DNA from 3 places in the Ruegeria sp. BB5 genome. Region 1 is predicted to be linked to each of the others. Evidence: riboswitches for the same ligand, from Rfam matches in the RefSeq annotation. Region 1 holds a riboswitch; each other region holds the start of a gene.
The links. A riboswitch is a leader RNA that binds a small molecule or an ion and turns the genes downstream of it on or off. The one in region 1 is predicted to bind thiamine pyrophosphate.

Region 1 (5,933 bases):
GGAACATGGTTTTGACTATGTCATTCACCTCGCTGCCCAAGCTGGGGTGCGCTATTCGATCGAGAATCCGCGCTCGTATCTGGAAAGCAATGTGATAGGGACTTTCGAAATTCTGGAAGCGGCGCGGGCGCATCCGCCCAAACATATGCTGTTGGCTTCGACTTCTTCGGCCTTTGGCGCCAATACCGAGATGCCCTACAAGGAAACCCAACGCGCCGATCATCAGATGTCGTTCTACGCGGCCACCAAGAAGTCGACCGAAAGCATGGCCCATTCCTATGCGCATCTGTTCGATTTGCCGATCACCATATTCCGGTTTTTCACCGTCTATGGTCCTTGGGGTCGCCCGGACATGGCGCTGTTCAAATTTACCAAAGCGATCCTCGAGGGCAATGCGATCGACGTCTATAATCACGGTGACATGAAACGCGACTTTACCTATGTTGAAGATCTGGTTGAGGCGATCCGCCTGCTGATGGACGCCGTCCCTGTGCGCCCCGCAGACGGCAATGTTCCAGAAGGGGACAGTTTGTCACCGGTCGCCCCCCATCGAGTGGTGAATATCGGCAACAATGATGCGGTACAGCTGACCGCGTTTATTGAAGCTATCGAAACGGCCACTGGCATCAAGGCGAATAAAAACATGATGCCAATGCAGCCCGGTGACGTGCCCGCAACTTGGGCCGATGCATCGCTGCTCAGGGAATTGACCGGTTATCAACCAAGGACTTCGATCGAAGATGGTGTGGCTGAGTTTGTTAAGTGGTACCGCGACTTTTATCGTCCCAACGCGGCTGGGACCGAAAGGTAAGATGGTTAGCCTTCAGGCCTAAAAGACTGGTGGCCGTCCTCTCAGTTTTGAGATTCGGCCTCTGAAGTTCTCAAGGGTAAAAACGCAAACCGTTCCAGTACCTGGAACGTAGTTCAAAACCTTTCCCACGGTGATTGTTCCACAGGGCGATTAGGTTGCGCATCTCTCAGTCCAACTGAACGGATGCCAATTTGAGCATCCAAAAAACACTTTAACCCGGTTGTCTTTTCGTCCGTTCCAACCTACTGACAACCTCACCTCGGGGTGCGTGGCCTGCCGCGCTGAGATGCTTTTGGCGAACCCGTAGAACCTGAACCGGCTAGAACCGGCGGAGGGAAAGGTAACGGTTTCATCCACCCTTGCCCTCTCGCCGCAATGGAGGATGACATGAAACATCTGATGATTGCTGCGGGACTTCTGAGCGCAACAGCGGCTGTCGCGGCCGACAAACCTCAGCTGACCGTTTACACCTATGACAGCTTTGTCTCGGACTGGGGTCCGGGCCCGAAAGTAGAAGAAGCTTTCGAAGCAGTATGCAACTGTGATCTGAACCTTGTGGGCGTCGAAGACGGCGCGGCGCTGTTGTCGCGTCTTCGGCTTGAGGGAGAAAACACGGACGCCGATGTGGTGCTTGGGCTGGACACCGGCCTGATCGCAGCAGCCAAGGAAACTGGCTTGTTTGCTCCCAATTCGGTCAGCGCCGATTATACCCTGCCGATTGAATGGTCAGATGACGTGTTCGCGCCTTATGACTGGGGCTATTTTGCTTTTGTCCATAACGCAGATGCGGCGGCACCTGCCAATTTCCGTGAACTGGCCGAGGGTGAAACCAAGATCATTATTCAAGACCCGCGCTCGTCCACTCCGGGTCTGGGGCTGCTGTTGTGGGTCAAAGCGTCTTATGGAGACGAAGCCCCCGAAATCTGGGCCGGGCTTGCCGACAATATCGTGACCGTGACCAAAGGTTGGTCCGAGGCGTATGGCCTGTTTCTTGAGGGTGAGGCGGACATGGTGCTCAGCTACACCACATCGCCTGCTTATCACTTGATCGCCGAGGATGACGCCAGCAAAGCAGCGGCCGCCTTTGATGAGGGCCACTATATGCAGGTTGAAGTTGCGGCGAAGCTGGCCGGTACCGATCAGCCCGAACTGGCGGATCAATTTCTGGAATTCATGGTCTCGGACACCTTCCAGCAGATCATCCCGACCACCAACTGGATGTATCCGGCAGTGACCCCTGTGGCTGGCCTGCCCGAAGGGTTTGATACGTTGATCACGCCTGAGAAATCCTTGCTGTATACCCCGGATGAAGCCGCCTCCGTGCGGGATCAGGCGCTTGCGGAATGGCTGGGCGCGCTCAGCCAGTAAGCCCTTGGCCGGGTGTTGGCGCAGCGGCACTGGTTGCTGCGCTGATATTGGGCACATTGGCCGCGGTAGCCCTGCGCGCTGATACAGCGGGTGGGTTGGGTCCGGCCGATTGGGCGGCGCTGCGCTTTACGCTGGTTCAGGCGGTGTTGTCTGCGTTGTTCAGTGCCGGGCTGGCTATTCCGGTCGCCCGGGCACTGGCGCGGCGTCGGTTTCGTGGACGGTCTGCCCTGATCGCCCTATTGGGCGCCCCCTTTATCCTGCCGGTCATCGTCGCGATCCTTGGGTTGTTGCAGGTTTTCGGACGTGCCGGCTGGATTTCAGATTTTTTAGGTCTGTTTGGTTTGCCGCCGCTGCGCATCTATGGGTTGCACGGGGTGGTTCTAGCCCATGTATTTTTCAACCTGCCACTTGCCACGCGGCTGATCCTGCAGGCGTGGCAGGAAATTCCGGCAGAAAGATTTCGGTTGGCCGCGCAATTGGGGTGCGACGGCTTTGCCATGTTCCGTCTGATCGAACTGCCAATGTTAAGGCGCATTCTGCCGGGTGTTCTGGCCGTGATCTTTGCGATTTGCCTGACTAGCTTTGCCGTCGCGTTGACTCTTGGCGGAGGGCCTCGCGCAACGACACTTGAACTCGCGATCTATCAATCCTTTACCTACGATTTCGACCTTGGCCGCGCGGCGTTGCTTTCTGCGGTGCAACTGGCCTTGACCGCTGCTGCCGCGCTAGCTGCTTTGAAGTTTTCGCGTGGTGACGGGTTCGGCGCTGGATTGGATCGCGCGATACAACGATGGGATGGCGGCGCGCCCGCAATTGATGCGTGCTGGATTGGGCTCGCGGCAGCGTTTCTGCTTCTTCCTTTGGCTGCCGTGGCGATCTCTGGCCTATCTGGGTTGCTCGAAATGCCTGCCTTGGTGTTCCGTGCGGCGGTGATATCGGTTCTGGTTGCCACTGCTAGTACGATTGTTTTGTTGATGCTTGCACTGCCGATGGCCATGGCCGTTGCAACCGGTCGTCACGGGATTGTTGAGCTTAGCGGTATTCTGGGGCTGGCGGCTTCACCGTTGGTGATTGGCACCGGGCTGTTCATTCTGATCCGCCCCATCGCTAATCCAGTAACACTGGCATTGCCGGTAACCACGCTGGTGAATGCCGTCATGGCCTTGCCCTTCGCGCTACGCATTCTGGTGCCGGCGGCCCGCGACGTGGTGGCGCGACACGGACGGCTTGCCCTGTCGCTGGACATGGACAAGAAAACATTCTTTGCCCGCGTCCTGTTGCCGCGCATGCGCCCACAGATCCGCTTTGCCACGGGTTTGTCAGCCGCGCTATCGATGGGAGATCTGGGAGTTATTGCCCTGTTCGCCGATCCACAGATCGCGACCTTGCCCTTGCAGATCTATCGGTTGATGGGGGCGTATCAGATGCAAGCAGCGGCCGGGGCAGCTCTGTTGCTGTTGTTGCTGTCGATGGGGGCATTCTGGCTATTGGATCGCGGAGGGCGGTTGCATGCTGAAACTTAAAGGCTGCGTAATCGAGAACGGAAATTTCTCGTTGCGTGCTGATTTTGCCGTCGAGACCGGTGCCAGTGTAGCCATTATTGGGCCGTCTGGTGCGGGAAAGTCGACACTGCTTGAGGCGATTGCCGGGTTTCGTGACCTTAAACAGGGAAAGATATTCTGGGACGGAGACCTTATATCAAACCGCGCCCCTGGCAAGCGCCCTTTGGCGATGCTGTTTCAGGATGGCAATCTATTCCCACATCTGACGGTCGAACAGAATATCGCTTTGGGCTTGCGCCCGAATGGGCGGTTGACCGTTGATGAGCAATCTCAGGTCCAAACCGCACTAGATCGGGTTGCCCTGCCGGGTCTGGGTGATCGCAAGCCAGCCGAACTGTCTGGAGGTCAGCAAAGCCGGGTCGCATTAGCCCGGGTTCTTGTGCAGCGCCGTCAGATGTTGCTGCTGGACGAACCGTTTGCGGCGCTGGGGCCGGCACTGAAGGCTGAAATGCTTGATCTTGTGGCTGGGTTGCTGGCGGAAACCGGAACGACCCTGCTTATGGTCAGCCACGACCCGCAGGACGCGCGCCGCATTACCGGCCAGACGGTTCTTGTGTCTAACGAGCAGGCACATCCTCCTGCGCCGACCCGGGACCTTTTGGACAATCCACCGCCCAGCCTGCGCGACTATTTGGGGTAGGGACATTGGATGGAAACCTGCGAAAGGAAACTCGCAGCCCGGCGCGTAGTTGAAAGGTTTCTGCACGCCGGACTGACAGGGAGGGACCTTATTTCCGGTTGTGGAAAATGAACCCGAGGAAGTTCAGCAGCAATTGCGCCGCAAGAATCTGAGTGCTTTCGGTCTGGTCATAGGCAGGGGCGACCTCAACCAGATCAATGCCAACCACATTACCGCGTTTACTGAGCCCCTGAACTATTTCCAGGACATCATAGTACTGGAACCCGCCATGGCTGGGTGTCCCTGTTCCGGGCGCAATCGACGGGCAGAACGCGTCGATATCTATGGTGACGTAATAACGCGCACCTTCGGGGATACGATCCAAAACGCCCTCGGTTCCCAGTTTACGCACCTGTCGTACGGACAGGATATCTGAACCCCGCGCCCGCGCGTCGTCATAACCTTCTTTCGCGGTTGAGGACACGTTGCGGATGCCCAGTTGGGTCATGCCCGAGACATAGTCTTTTTCGATTGCCCGACGCATCGGGTTGCCGTGACCATCGGTGACGCCTTTGCGTTCGTCGACAAAGTCCAGATGCGCATCGATCTGGATCACGTGGATAGGTCCGTTCTTTGCGCAATCTTCTTCAAAGGCGCGGATGCACGGAATGTTGATCGAGTGATCTCCACCGATAGTCACCGGCAGAGCGCCCGCATCCAGGATTTTCTTCACACCGTATTCGATGTTGGCGTGGCTTTCCTCAGTCTTGGTATGGATGATGTCGGCATCGCCCAGATCGACGATGCGCACATCGCTGGCCAGATAGGTTGCGTCATCCTCGTGGTCATAGGCACCGGCGTGGCCAAAGCTGAACAGGGTTGACGCTTCGCGCACAGCGCGCGGCCCAAACCGGGCACCGGATCGAAACTGACACCCGAAATCGAAAGGTGCACCAAGGACGGCGACATCAGCGTCGATCTTATCCCAATTCTCGACATAAGGTTTTTTGCCAAAAGTCGCGATGCCGACAAAAGGCAGGTTCAGACGACCAGATTCATAGCCATGACCCGACATGATTTCTCCGTTTCTTATGGATTATCGGTACGCCAATTCCGGCAGGAACAGCGCGATTTGAGGGAATGCCATCAGCAGCCCGGTGACAACCAAAAGGATGATCAGAAAGGGCGGCACGCCGCGGACCACCTCGACAAAGGGGCGGCGGAATACAGCGATGGCGGTGAACAGGTTGCAGCCAAAGGGGGGTGTGGCGGCGCCGATGGCGACTTGCAGTGTGATCAGAACGCCAACCAGTACCGGGTCTAACCCACTGGCCTTGATCATCGGCGCAAAGATCGGAACTAGGATCAGGATCACCACGATCGAGTCAACGAACATGCAGCCGAGGAAGAAGGCCACGTTGATCGCCAGCAACACCATAAGCGGGCTGGCTTGTTCCAGCCCCAGCGCTGCGATGATAGTCTGCGGCACTTGGGCAAAACTAAGTGTCCAGCTAAAGGCGGCTCCGGCGGCAATCAGGATAAACACGACGGAAGTGATGGCCCCTGTGGACAG
Region 2 (5,933 bases), on a different contig from region 1:
CGGCCCTTGGCAACATGGATCTTGGCGCAGGCACCAACGGCTTTACCGTCGAAGACGGCGCGGACTTCTATGCGTTGGATACGGTCAATCTGGGTGCTGACGGCTTCATGCAGGTGAACGGTGATTTTGTACTGGGGGCCAATCTGGGTCTGGACGGAGATTTGACGGCGACGGTTGCGGCCAGTGACTTTACCTTCAGCGGCAATGTCAGCCAGACATTGAACCTGACCGGAAGCCTGGCCTTTGGAGCAACGGCAACGTCAACCTTCGACGTGTATTTCCTGACCTCTGGGGCACCTGGTGGCAACAGCGACCTGGTTAATGCCACCGGTAATGCCACCATGGGCGGTACGCTGGTGCCACTGCTGAATACGCTGGAAAGGGCCTTGCCGCTTGTCATCATCAATCCTGATGGAACCGCCGCAGACGCGGGCACGCTGATCGAAGACACTGTGGTGCTGGATTATTCCATCGGCCTGAACGGCTCCACCTCTGACGGCAGTTCGGTCGACCTGGTGATCACGCCGGATTATTCGACCCCCGGCATGAACGCCAATCAGGCGGCCATCGGGGATTACATCAACCAAGTTCTGAACGGGCAGGGATCGGCTGCCCAAGGCCAACTGTTCGCCTTGATCGGCAACATGCAGTCCGAGGCCGATGTCATCGCCGCAATCGAAAGCCTGTCGACTGCCGACTATGCCGCCGATGCCGTGGATGCGCTTTATGGCACCCGGGTATTTGCGGACACGCTGCACAATTGCGAACGGTTTACCGATTACCAGTTCGGGGATGACCCGCGCAATTGTGTTTGGTTCTCAGGCGGGCGGTCTTTTTATGACCGCGATCAGACCGGCATGTACGAAGAGCTGGACATCAACGACACCAACCTGTCGGCTGGTGTCCGTCTGCCGGTTGGGGATGAGCTATTCGCCGGGTTCGCGGTAGGCTATGACGAGATGAGCCTCCGGAACGGATCGAATTACAATGCAACGGGTGATCGGTTCAATCTGGGTGCCTCGCTGACCAAATACACCGGCGCTTGGGAGTTTGCAGCCCAGCTGTCGGCCGGTTGGTCAGACTATGATACGCTCAGCGCGGGCGGGATCAGTGGTGTGTTGCCCAACGGTCAAATCGTAAGCACCGTTGGTGTCAGCGAGATCAAGCACAAGATGAACCATCAGAACCTGCGTCTCAGCCTTGCTTATGACCACAGGTTCGCGGGCGGCAGTTCCTATCTGCGCCCTGAGGTAGCCGTTGATGCCACACGTCTGGCAACCGAAAGCAATGGCGATGCAACCCTGGCGGGGGTCGTTCTGCAAGACGATAGCGAGATGATCTATTCGTTCACGCCTTCGCTGGAAATCGGAACCGAGCAAACCCTGAGTGCCTCGCAGAAGCTTCGCGCAAGTTTTCAGGTTGGTGCCATTGTCTCGTCGGATGATACCGTATCGGTCACCGCCGGGTTCAACGGAGCGAGCACCGCTGACGGTGGGTTTTCAAACACCAGCTTTGTCGGCGACGCGCATGGCTTGGTCTCGGCCCGGTTGGGGCTGTTTGCGCTGGATGACAGCAGCTTTGTCAATCTGAGCCTCGATCATTTGTTCGGAGACTCAACCAGGGCCCTACAGGTAGGTCTTGGCCTTGGACTACAATTCTAATCGATGAGGGACAGCAGGATGAAAACTTGGATAAGCGCTTTGGGGGTCACATTGGGATTGGCAACTCCCCTTGCTGCGCAGGAAGGCGCAGCGCCGCCATGGTCGGTCAATTGCAGCAATCGGGCCGTTGGGTCCGAGTTGATCTGCGAAATGACCCAAAGCATCGTTTTGACCGAAAACAACCAAAGGCTTACGTCCATCGCATTTATAAAGGCTGCAGGTAAGGACGAGACTGAGACCGTGCTGACCCTGCCATTCGGTCTTTTGTTCTCGGAAGGGCTGGTTGCAAAGGTGGATGATGCCGAGGTCGCCCGTCTGGAGTTCCTGACATGCGAGGCACAAGGTTGTTTTGCCCGTTCGCCAGTTTCCCAGGAATGGATGTCTGCGATGCGGGCAGGTAATCAATTGCAGATCGACGCTAAAAACAGGGTCGGAGAGCCAATTTCATTTGGCTTCGATTTGACTGGGTTCAGCAAAGTATCCGATCTATTGCCCTGAGAGTAGTTTCCCTTCAATGCAAGAGCGTGCGGAGCCGAAAGGATCGGCTCCGCCGCGGTGTTTAGTCTTTCACGGGCATGTAAAGGTCGCCGCCTTCACGGAATTTGGCGGCCATCGCCTCCATCCCCTCTTTCTGCGCTTCAGTTCGAATGTCGTGGCTGATCCGCATCGAGCAGAATTTCGGCCCGCACATGGAACAGAAATGCGCCACCTTATGCGCTTGTTTGGGCAAGGTTTGGTCGTGGAATTCCCGCGCCGTTTCCGGGTCCAGCGACAGGTTGAACTGATCTTCCCAGCGGAACTCGAACCTGGCGCGGGACAGCGCATCGTCACGACGTTGCGCGCCCGGCAGACCTTTGGCCAAATCAGCGGCGTGAGCGGCGATCTTATAAGTAATAACCCCAGTTTTCACATCATCCCGGTCCGGCAGCCCCAGATGTTCTTTAGGCGTGACATAGCAGAGCATCGCACAACCAAACCAGCCAATCATCGCAGCACCAATGCCGCTGGTGATGTGGTCATAGCCCGGCGCGATATCGGTGGTCAGGGGGCCAAGCGTGTAAAAGGGCGCCTCGTGGCAACACTCCAATTGCTTGTCCATGTTTTCTTTGATCTTGTGCATGGCTACGTGTCCGGGGCCTTCGATCATCACCTGACAATCCTTGGCCCACGCGATTTTGGTCAGCTCACCCAGCGTCTCAAGCTCGGCAAATTGTGCCTCGTCATTAGCGTCGGCGATAGAGCCGGGACGCAGACCGTCGCCTAGGCTGAACGACACATCATAGGCCCGGCAGATGTCGCAGATTTCGTCGAAATGCTCATAGAGGAAGCTTTCCTTGTGGTGATGCAAGCACCACTTGGCCATGATCGACCCACCGCGCGACACAATACCGGTAACCCGTTTTACCGTCATCGGCACCATATGCAGGCGCACGCCTGCGTGGATGGTGAAATAGTCGACACCTTGTTCGGCCTGTTCGATCAGCGTGTCACGGAACACTTCCCATGTCAGGTCTTCGGCAATGCCGTTGACCTTTTCCAGCGCTTGATACAACGGCACGGTGCCAATCGGCACCGGGCTGTTGCGGATGATCCATTCACGGGTGTTGTGGATGTTGCGGCCGGTCGACAGGTCCATGACGGTATCAGCACCCCAACGGATCGACCAGACCATTTTATCGACCTCTTCTTCCATCGAAGAGGTCACAGCCGAGGTACCCATATTTGCGTTGATCTTGACCAGGAAATTACGCCCGATGATCATCGGTTCGCTTTCAGGGTGGTTGATATTCGCAGGGATAATGGCGCGACCAGCGGCGACCTCGTCCCGCACGAATTCCGGGGTCACATAGTCAGGGATGTTTGCACCCCAATCATTGCCTTCGCGCTGTTCAACGACAGCCTCGCGCAATTGGTTTTCGCGGATGGCGATGAATTCCATTTCCGGTGTGATGATGCCAGCGCGGGCATAGGCCAGCTGCGTCACAGCTTTTCCATCCTTGGCGCGCAGGGGGCGCGGGCGCACAGGGAACTCGGGCGTTAGCCGATCACCTTCGACAAAACCGTTGTCTTCCGGTTTGATCTCACGTCCATCATATTCTTCGACATCTGCTCGAGCCTCAATCCACTTGCGACGCAGCGGCGCCAGACCTTGCCGAATGTCCGTCATCACCTGCGGATCGGTATACGGCCCCGAACTGTCATACACGGGCAAGGGTGGCTCCCCCGCCGTGGGGTGGACCGAAATTTCACGCATTGGCACGCGCACATCCGGGTGCAATGTACCGTTTACATAGATCTTGCGCGATGCGGGCAGTTCACCGGCGGTGATTTTGGGGTTGGGGACGTTCATGTTGGTGCTCCTCAAGCAGTTCAACTTAAAAAGACACCAGATGAGTTTTGGCTTGGGGAAACGAGAAGGCAGACAGCCCCCTGTTCGGAGTGCGCTTGCCCGGTTTTGTGGCCTGCGCGCCCTAGCTTCCTACGCCAGTATCAACTGGGTCAGGTTCAAAGGGTCGCGTCGCCGGGCATTGCCCCGTCAGCCTCTCAGTCCCCTTGGTGGGACTCCCCTGCGTACAGGTGGTTTAGCTTGAGGTTCACGGCTTAAACAAGCACCAAAATTCATTTGTTTCAGATTTTCTCGAACGGCCGGGACCTTCCGTTCGGTGCAGCACGTCACCAGAAATACGGTCGCTATCTGATGTGCGGGCCGACCTATTCGACAGATACTCCACATATCGACGGTAAGTTAAACGCTGTTATTTCACATAAGACGTATTATAGGAAGATTGCCTCATTTGAAGGAGAATTGTCGGAGTACGTAAATAATGGGACTGAATTATTGAGACTCGTCTTCCCCATAATTCAACGACTTAAGATTTTCATGCATTTTGGTGGATTTCGCTGACTTGGACTTATCAAGCTTGTCTCAGACTGCAGCAATACGATCGTCGACTGCAACGCGCATTGGGAACTTCCGAGAGCGGACACAACTCGCAGACCGACAGCTTCACAGCGTAAGGTTTTGTGCTGAACAATGTTGAGCGACTAAGTGCCCTGCCCTGATCACTTCCGGCCCTTACCGGGCTTTAGTCGGTCGTTCAGCATTCTGCAGTGCGGCTCGACATTGCGGACATTCGCTGCACGTGCGCAATCAGAAGATGGGTGAATTTACAGTTTGCGGACAAAGGGTGAATTCGCTGCGTTTGCACCAAGGTCTGCAATATCGAGTAACCGGCCGCATATGCGCGGCTGGTCTTTCAGTTTTACCGATCTCTGAGGAGATTTTCTGGTCGGCTCTGCTTCGTCGGTGGGGGGGGACGTTCAGCTGGTTTCACCAAATCCTTTCGGTACTGGCAGGTCAGGCAAGCTTGCCGCACGTTTCTGCAAGGCCCGCCCGATGACCACGCGGCTGATTTCCGTCGTCCCGTCCACGATCCGCAGCATTTGTGCAAGACGGGACAAACGATCCAGACCATAAGGCTGCAACAGCCCCATGCCGCCCAGCACTTGCGTGCAGGTATTTGCAGCCTTCACTGCGGCATCTGGCACAAACCGTTTGGCATGGGCGGCCATCAGTGGGCCCTCGGGCGTGCCAAGGGCTTTTGCCGCCTTGCGGTACAGCAGTTTCGAGGCTTCAAGATCGGTCGCAACTTCGCCCAGCATCCACTGGATCCCGTCCAGATCGAGGTTCTTGCCACCGAACATCTTGCGGTTCTTGGAATAGGACAGCGCCGTATCTAATGCAGCTTGCATCAATCCACAGCATCCTGACGCAATCGAAACGCGGGCAATATCGATCGCCATGAGTGAACCTTGCAGGCCCTGACCAATGGGCAGGATGATATTGTCTTCGCTCACCATGACTTTGTCCATGTACATCTCGGCCAGAGGCAGGAAGTTGTAGGACGGGGTGTCGTAGAGCGGACCAAAGCTGAGGCCCGGAGTGTCGGCCGGGATGGCAATCATCGCCATATCCTTGTGGCCGGGCTCATTGCTGGTCTTGACCACCGTGAAATAGATTTCAGCCTCGGTCGCCAGGCTGACCCATGCCTTCGCACCGCTGATCGTCCATGTGCCGTCATCATTGATCACGGCCCGCGAATACATGTTTGTGGCATCCGATCCGGATTGCGGTTCGGTCAGTGCAAAGTTCGCCAGTTTGCGGCCCGAAGTCAGGTCTCGCGCCCATTTTTCCTTGAAGGCATCTGTGCCATAGCCGCAGCCCGCGAAGGTGCAGATGTTATGCATCGACAGGGCAAAGGCATAAGCGCC
Region 3 (5,933 bases), on a different contig from region 1:
CAATACCCGCGCCGCTCTCGCGAAACGCCTGTTCCAAAATAGCGGGGCTTGGATATTGCGCCGTTCCCAACATCAGCGGATTGGGCAGCTGAGTTCCGTAGAAGGTCTTCATCCTCAGCCTCCCTGCATCGGCGCGACGACTTCAACCCGGTCGCCATCGGTCAACTTTTGAGCAATGCGCAGACCCGAGGGCACAAAGTCTTCGTTTACAGCTGTCGCCACCCTCCCCAAGAACCCGCATTCGACCAACAGGTCCGAGAGGATTTCGGCGCGCACCTCGCGCAATTCACCATTAAGCACGATCTTCATCGACCATCTCCGAATGTTTGTTGTCCAACGCCAGATCGGCCACTCCCTGCGCCAGCGCTGGGGCCAGCAGATAGCCATGGCGGTACAGTCCGTTGGCATAAATCGTATGCCCCAGCCGCCGGATGCGGGGCAGGTTGTCGGGAAAAGCCGGGCGCAGATCGACACCGATCTCAAGCACCTCGGCCTCGCCAAAGGCGGGGTTCAGCGCATAGGCGGCGCTGAGCAGTTCCAGCATGGATCGGGCCGTGATGCGGCTGCTGTCTTCGCTTTCGATCATCGTTGCGCCCAGCATGTAGACACCATCCTCACGCGGCACGATGTACAGCGGCATCCTTGGATGCAGTAGACGTACAGGTCGCGTCAGGGTCACGTCCGGGCAGCGGATCACCAACATCTCTCCCTTGACGCCGCGCAGGTCGTGCAAAACCTCACGCGCGTGCAGACCGCGGCAATCGATTGCATTCTCCAGCTGGGTCGGGGCCAGTTTCCGGTGGAAGACTACCCCTTGGTCCAGCAATTGGCGGTGCAGATCCCGCAGCGCCTGTCGTGGGTTCAGATGAGCCTCATCCGTGAAATGCAGACCGTTGGTGAAACTGGTTAAATCAGGCTCTAAACTGACAATTTCAGCCTGACTAATCTCGGTACCCCCCCCGGTCCGACGAGCGAACCGACGCAAATCCGGCAGATCACGCGGGTTGGCAACAACCAGCGTGCCACGTTGTTCCACCCGAGTACGCGTAGACCACCACTCGAACGCAGCCATGCCCAGCCGCAACACAGGTTCTTCGGCGTTTTCAAACTCGCACCACGGGGCCAGCATACCGCCAGCCCACCAAGAACACCCATGCGGGCCAGGTGGACCACTGGGATCAAAGATCTGAACCTTGGCCCCGCGCGACACTAGCTCGCTGGCTACGGCCAGCCCGGCCACACCGGCCCCTATGACCGACCAGACCGTCACGCGGGCCAGACCCGATGGAAATGATGAACCGGGCCATGCCCCTGTCCGACCATCAGACCGTCAGCTTCAGCAATAGCCCCTTGCAGATACTCATGCGCCTGCGCGACCGCATCGGTCAGGCCCAGCCCTCGCGCCAGCCCGGCTGCTATCGAAGACGACAGGGTGCAACCGGTGCCATGCGTGTTGCGCGTATTGCGCCGAGTGGCGGTGAATTCTGCCACAACTCCCGAGGGATCAATCAACACATCGTGGCAAACGTCGCCGCGCCCATGTCCGCCTTTCATCAATACCGAGCGCGCGCCCAGCCCGCACAGCGCCATCCCCTGCGCGATCATCTGATCGGGGGATTCGGCGTCCGAGGTGCCCAGCAAACAAGCGGCCTCGGGTAAGTTCGGGGTCAGCATGGTCGCTCGGGGCACAAGAACATCACGCAGGGTCTGAACGGCACCCTGTGCCACCAAGGCATCGCCAGATTTGGAGATCATCACCGGGTCCAAAACGACGGGGCCATCATACCCAGCGATGGCCCCGGCAACGGTTTGAATAATTTCAGGGGTCGCAAGCATGCCGATCTTGATCGCGCCTACATCCAGGTCGATCAGCACCGCCTCGATCTGAGCGGCCACTACGTTGAGCGGTATGCCATGCACTGCGGTCATAGCCCGCGTGTTCTGCGCCGTGACCGCCGTGATCACGCTGGCCCCATACACGCCCAACGCAGACATCGCCTTGAGATCGGCCTGAATCCCGGCCCCACCACCACTGTCCGAGCCCGCAATTGTCAGGGCAATATGCGCCATATCGTTGCTCCATCATCAGGGGGCAACGCAGCATGGAAAACGTCTGTGTGTGTAGACCGTTCCCTACGCCGGTATTGCCCGGATCAGGTTCGATGGGTTAGCGCATTCACGCCTCTCAGCCCCTTGATCAAGGCACCCCAACGGTTGACGCGACAATCTCAGGGGATGTGGCAAGATTCAAGAGCCAAATTTCGCGAAGTTCGCGGACAAACTGGACCTATAAAACGAAAAAAGCCGACCCAAGGGGATCGGCCTTTTAGCAACTTGGTGGGGTGATCTTAGCCCTTCATCCCATCCCAAAAGGATTTGACGGATGAGAAAAAGCTTTTTGATTCCGGGTGGTTATCCTCACCCAAATCGTCGAACTCTTTCAGCAGTTCTTTTTGGCGACTGGTCAGGTTGACCGGCGTTTCCACCGCCAGTTCGATGAACATGTCACCCACACCGCCGCCACGCAGGGCGGGCATGCCTTTGCCGCGCAGGCGCATCTGACGGCCCGATTGGCTGCCTGCTGGTATTTGCACGCGGCCGCGGCCACCATCGATGGTTGGCACTTCGATCGAACCGCCCAGCGCAGCCTTGGCCATGCTGACCGGGACGCGGCAATACAGGTTCACGCTGTCGCGTTCGAACAGCTTGTGATCCGAAACTTCGACAAAGATATACAGATCGCCCGGAGGGCCACCGCGCATCCCAGCTTCACCCTCACCCGCCAGGCGGATGCGGGTTCCGGTCTCGACACCGGCGGGGATGTTGACGGACAGCGCACGCTCTTTTTCCACGCGGCCTGCACCGCCACAGGCTTTACAGGGGTTCTTGATGATCTGACCCAGACCCGAACAGGTCGGGCAGGATCGTTCGACGGTAAAGAAACCCTGCTGTGCACGCACCTTGCCCATGCCCGAACAGGTTGGACAGGTGGTTGGCTCCACTCCGCCTTCTGCACCCGATCCGTCACAGGCCGAACAGGCCACGGCAGCAGGAACACTGATAGTTTTCTGCAGGCCCGCGAACGCCTCTTCCAGCGTCACGCGCAGGTTATAGCGCAGGTCCGATCCGCGCGCCGCACGGCGCCCGCCACCGGGGCCGCCACGCTGACCGCCCATGAAATCGCCGAACAGATCGTCGAACACGTCTGAGAATGCGCTGGAGAAATCACCCTGACCAAAGCCGCCGCCCGGACGACCACCACCGCCGCCCATACCGTTTTCAAAGGCGGCATGGCCGAAACGGTCATATGCGGCCTTTTTGTCGGCGTCGCGCAGAACATCATAAGCCTCGTTGGCTTCTTTGAACTGCGACTCGGCATCCGGGTTGTCTTTGTTGCGATCAGGATGCAACTCTTTGGCTTTCTTACGAAAACCCTTTTTGATTTCATCCGCTGATGCGCCCTTTGATACGCCGAGCACATCGTAGTAGTCGCGTTTTGACATCAGTATTTCCTTCAGCCTCAACGTATTTGGGCCGGCCCGGCAACCGGACCGGCCCACATTGGCCCGGTTACCCGTTAGTTACGCTTGTCGTCGTCCAGATCTTCGAACTCGGCGTCAACAATGTCGTCCTCACCCGGCGCAGCATCTGCCGCCGCAGGCTCATCCTCACCTTCTTCGGCTTGCGCCTTATAGATGGCTTCGCCCAGCTTCATGGCCGCTTCGGTGACGTTCTGGATGCCCGACTTGATCTTGTCGGCATTCTCGGTCTCCAGCTCGTCCTTCAGCGCGGCAATTGCCAGCTCGATGGCTTCGATGGTGGTCGGGTCGACTTTGTCGGCATGCTCTTCCATCGACTTTTCGGTCGAGTGGATGAGGCTTTCCGCCTGGTTCTTGGCGTCGACCAACTCGCGGCGTTCCTTGTCGGCTTCCGCGTTCTCTTCGGCGTCCTTGACCATCTTGTCGATGTCTTCATCCGACAGACCGCCCGAGGCCTGGATGGTGATCTTCTGCTCTTTGCCGGTGCCTTTGTCCTTGGCCGAAACCGAGACAATGCCGTTGGCGTCGATATCAAAAGTCACCTCGATCTGAGGCATGCCGCGCGGTGCAGGCGGGATATCTTCGAGGTTGAACTGACCCAGGATCTTGTTGTCCGCAGCCATTTCACGCTCACCCTGGAACACGCGGATGGTTACGGCGTTCTGGTTGTCTTCGGCGGTCGAGAAGACCTGAGACTTTTTGGTCGGGATCGTGGTGTTGCGATCGATCAGGCGGGTGAACACGCCACCCAGCGTTTCGATACCCAGCGACAGCGGGGTCACGTCCAGCAGAACAACGTCTTTGACGTCGCCCTGCAGAACACCGGCCTGGATGGCGGCGCCCATGGCAACCACTTCGTCCGGGTTCACACCCTTGTGCGGCTCTTTCCCGAAAAACTTGGTGACCTCTTCGATCACTTTCGGCATCCGGGTCATACCACCGACCAGAACAACTTCGTCAATGTCGCCAGCCGACAGACCAGCGTCTTTTAGAGCGGCCTGGCAGGGCTTCATCGACTTTTTGATCAGGTCCGAAACCAGCGATTCCAGCTTGGCACGGGTCAGTTTCATGACCATGTGCAGCGGCTGACCGTTCGAACCCATCGAGATGAACGGCTGGTTGATTTCGGTTTGCGAAGTCGAAGACAGCTCAATCTTGGCTTTCTCAGCAGCTTCTTTCAGACGCTGCAGCGCCATCTTGTCTTGCGACAGGTCGACACCGTGTTCCTTTTTGAACTCATCCGCCAGGTAGTTGACGATGCGCATGTCAAAGTCTTCACCTCCCAGGAAGGTGTCACCGTTGGTCGATTTGACCTCGAACAGGCCGTCGTCGATTTCCAGAATGGTCACGTCGAAAGTACCGCCACCAAGGTCATAGACCGCGATGGTTTGAGTTTCTTCTTTGTCCAGACCATAGGCCAGCGCAGCCGCTGTCGGTTCGTTGATGATCCGCAGCACTTCCAGACCGGCGATTTTACCGGCGTCTTTGGTGGCCTGACGCTGTGCGTCGTTGAAATATGCAGGAACGGTGATCACGGCTTGCGTGACTTCCTCACCCAGATAGCTCTCGGCGGTTTCCTTCATCTTGCCCAGAGTGAAGGCCGAGATCTGGCTTGGGGAGTACTTTTCACCGCGGGCTTCAACCCACGCGTCGCCATTGCCGCCATCGACGATGGCGTACGGCACCATTTTCTTGTCTTTTTCGACTTCTGCATCATCCACACGACGACCGATCAGACGCTTAACACCAAAGATCGTGTTGTCGGGGTTGGTGACCGCCTGGCGTTTTGCAGGCTGACCGACCAGTCGCTCATCTTCGGTGAAGGCGACGATCGAGGGCGTGGTCCGCGCCCCTTCGGCGTTTTCGATGACCTTCGGCTGCGAGCCGTCCATGATGGCCACGCACGAGTTGGTGGTTCCGAGGTCAATCCCGATTACTTTTCCCATATGTTCAATCCCTTTCTCTTCAAGGCGATGTCCCGAGGTCCGAACCCGTTATGGCACCCGGCCCCGATCTGATGTGCGCAACAGCCCTACACCATCGCGCGTCCCGGCGTATATAAGGGCGGGATCAGAGGCCTGCAAGCGTTGTAAAACGCAGGTTTTCGGGAATCTGTGGCCTTTTTGGCAAGGTTTTGGCAAGGATCGGGGATTCTCGGATGGCGCGGCTGCTTTTACGCGGTTTTGATATCAGGAAAGCCTGGCTGGACGGGCCCGCGCAGGAGCGGCTGATCGACAGCCTGCGGCCGATTCTGAAATCGGCCCCTTTGTTCCGGCCGGTCACGCCATCGGGTAAGGAAATGTCCGTGCGTATGACGTCGGCCGGATCACTGGGCTGGGTCACCGACAAGACGGGATACCGATATCAGGCGCAACACCCCAAAGGCGCGGTTTG

Region 2: it holds a riboswitch for thiamine pyrophosphate, as region 1 does, so the genes downstream of both, thiC (phosphomethylpyrimidine synthase ThiC) here and thiB (thiamine ABC transporter substrate binding subunit) in region 1, are expected to answer to the same signal.
Region 3: it holds a riboswitch for thiamine pyrophosphate, as region 1 does, so the genes downstream of both, thiD (bifunctional hydroxymethylpyrimidine kinase/phosphomethylpyrimidine kinase) here and thiB (thiamine ABC transporter substrate binding subunit) in region 1, are expected to answer to the same signal.

Annotation. Positions count from the first base shown of each region.
Region 1 is NZ_JBQFUX010000009.1:6,254-12,186, reverse strand. It holds gene ACR0DL_RS17315 (GDP-mannose 4,6-dehydratase) at 1-811, shown strand, start outside; TPP riboswitch at 1,062-1,166, shown strand; gene thiB (thiamine ABC transporter substrate binding subunit) at 1,199-2,179, shown strand; gene ACR0DL_RS17305 (ABC transporter permease family protein) at 2,155-3,702, shown strand; gene ACR0DL_RS17300 (thiamine ABC transporter ATP-binding protein) at 3,689-4,381, shown strand; gene speB (agmatinase) at 4,470-5,435, opposite strand; gene ACR0DL_RS17290 (TRAP transporter large permease) at 5,457-5,933, opposite strand, start outside.
Region 2 is NZ_JBQFUX010000014.1:12,744-18,676, forward strand. It holds gene ACR0DL_RS20645 (hypothetical protein) at 1-1,661, shown strand, start outside; gene ACR0DL_RS20650 (invasion associated locus B family protein) at 1,680-2,159, shown strand; gene thiC (phosphomethylpyrimidine synthase ThiC) at 2,221-4,011, opposite strand; TPP riboswitch at 4,121-4,240, opposite strand; gene ACR0DL_RS20660 (acyl-CoA dehydrogenase family protein) at 4,983-5,933, opposite strand, start outside.
Region 3 is NZ_JBQFUX010000002.1:137,497-143,429, reverse strand. It holds gene ACR0DL_RS08690 (thiazole synthase) at 1-112, opposite strand, end outside; gene thiS (sulfur carrier protein ThiS) at 115-309, opposite strand; gene ACR0DL_RS08680 (FAD-dependent oxidoreductase) at 293-1,270, opposite strand; gene thiD (bifunctional hydroxymethylpyrimidine kinase/phosphomethylpyrimidine kinase) at 1,267-2,070, opposite strand; TPP riboswitch at 2,114-2,220, opposite strand; gene dnaJ (molecular chaperone DnaJ) at 2,349-3,503, opposite strand; gene dnaK (molecular chaperone DnaK) at 3,578-5,485, opposite strand; gene ACR0DL_RS08660 (alpha-ketoglutarate-dependent dioxygenase AlkB family protein) at 5,698-5,933, shown strand, end outside.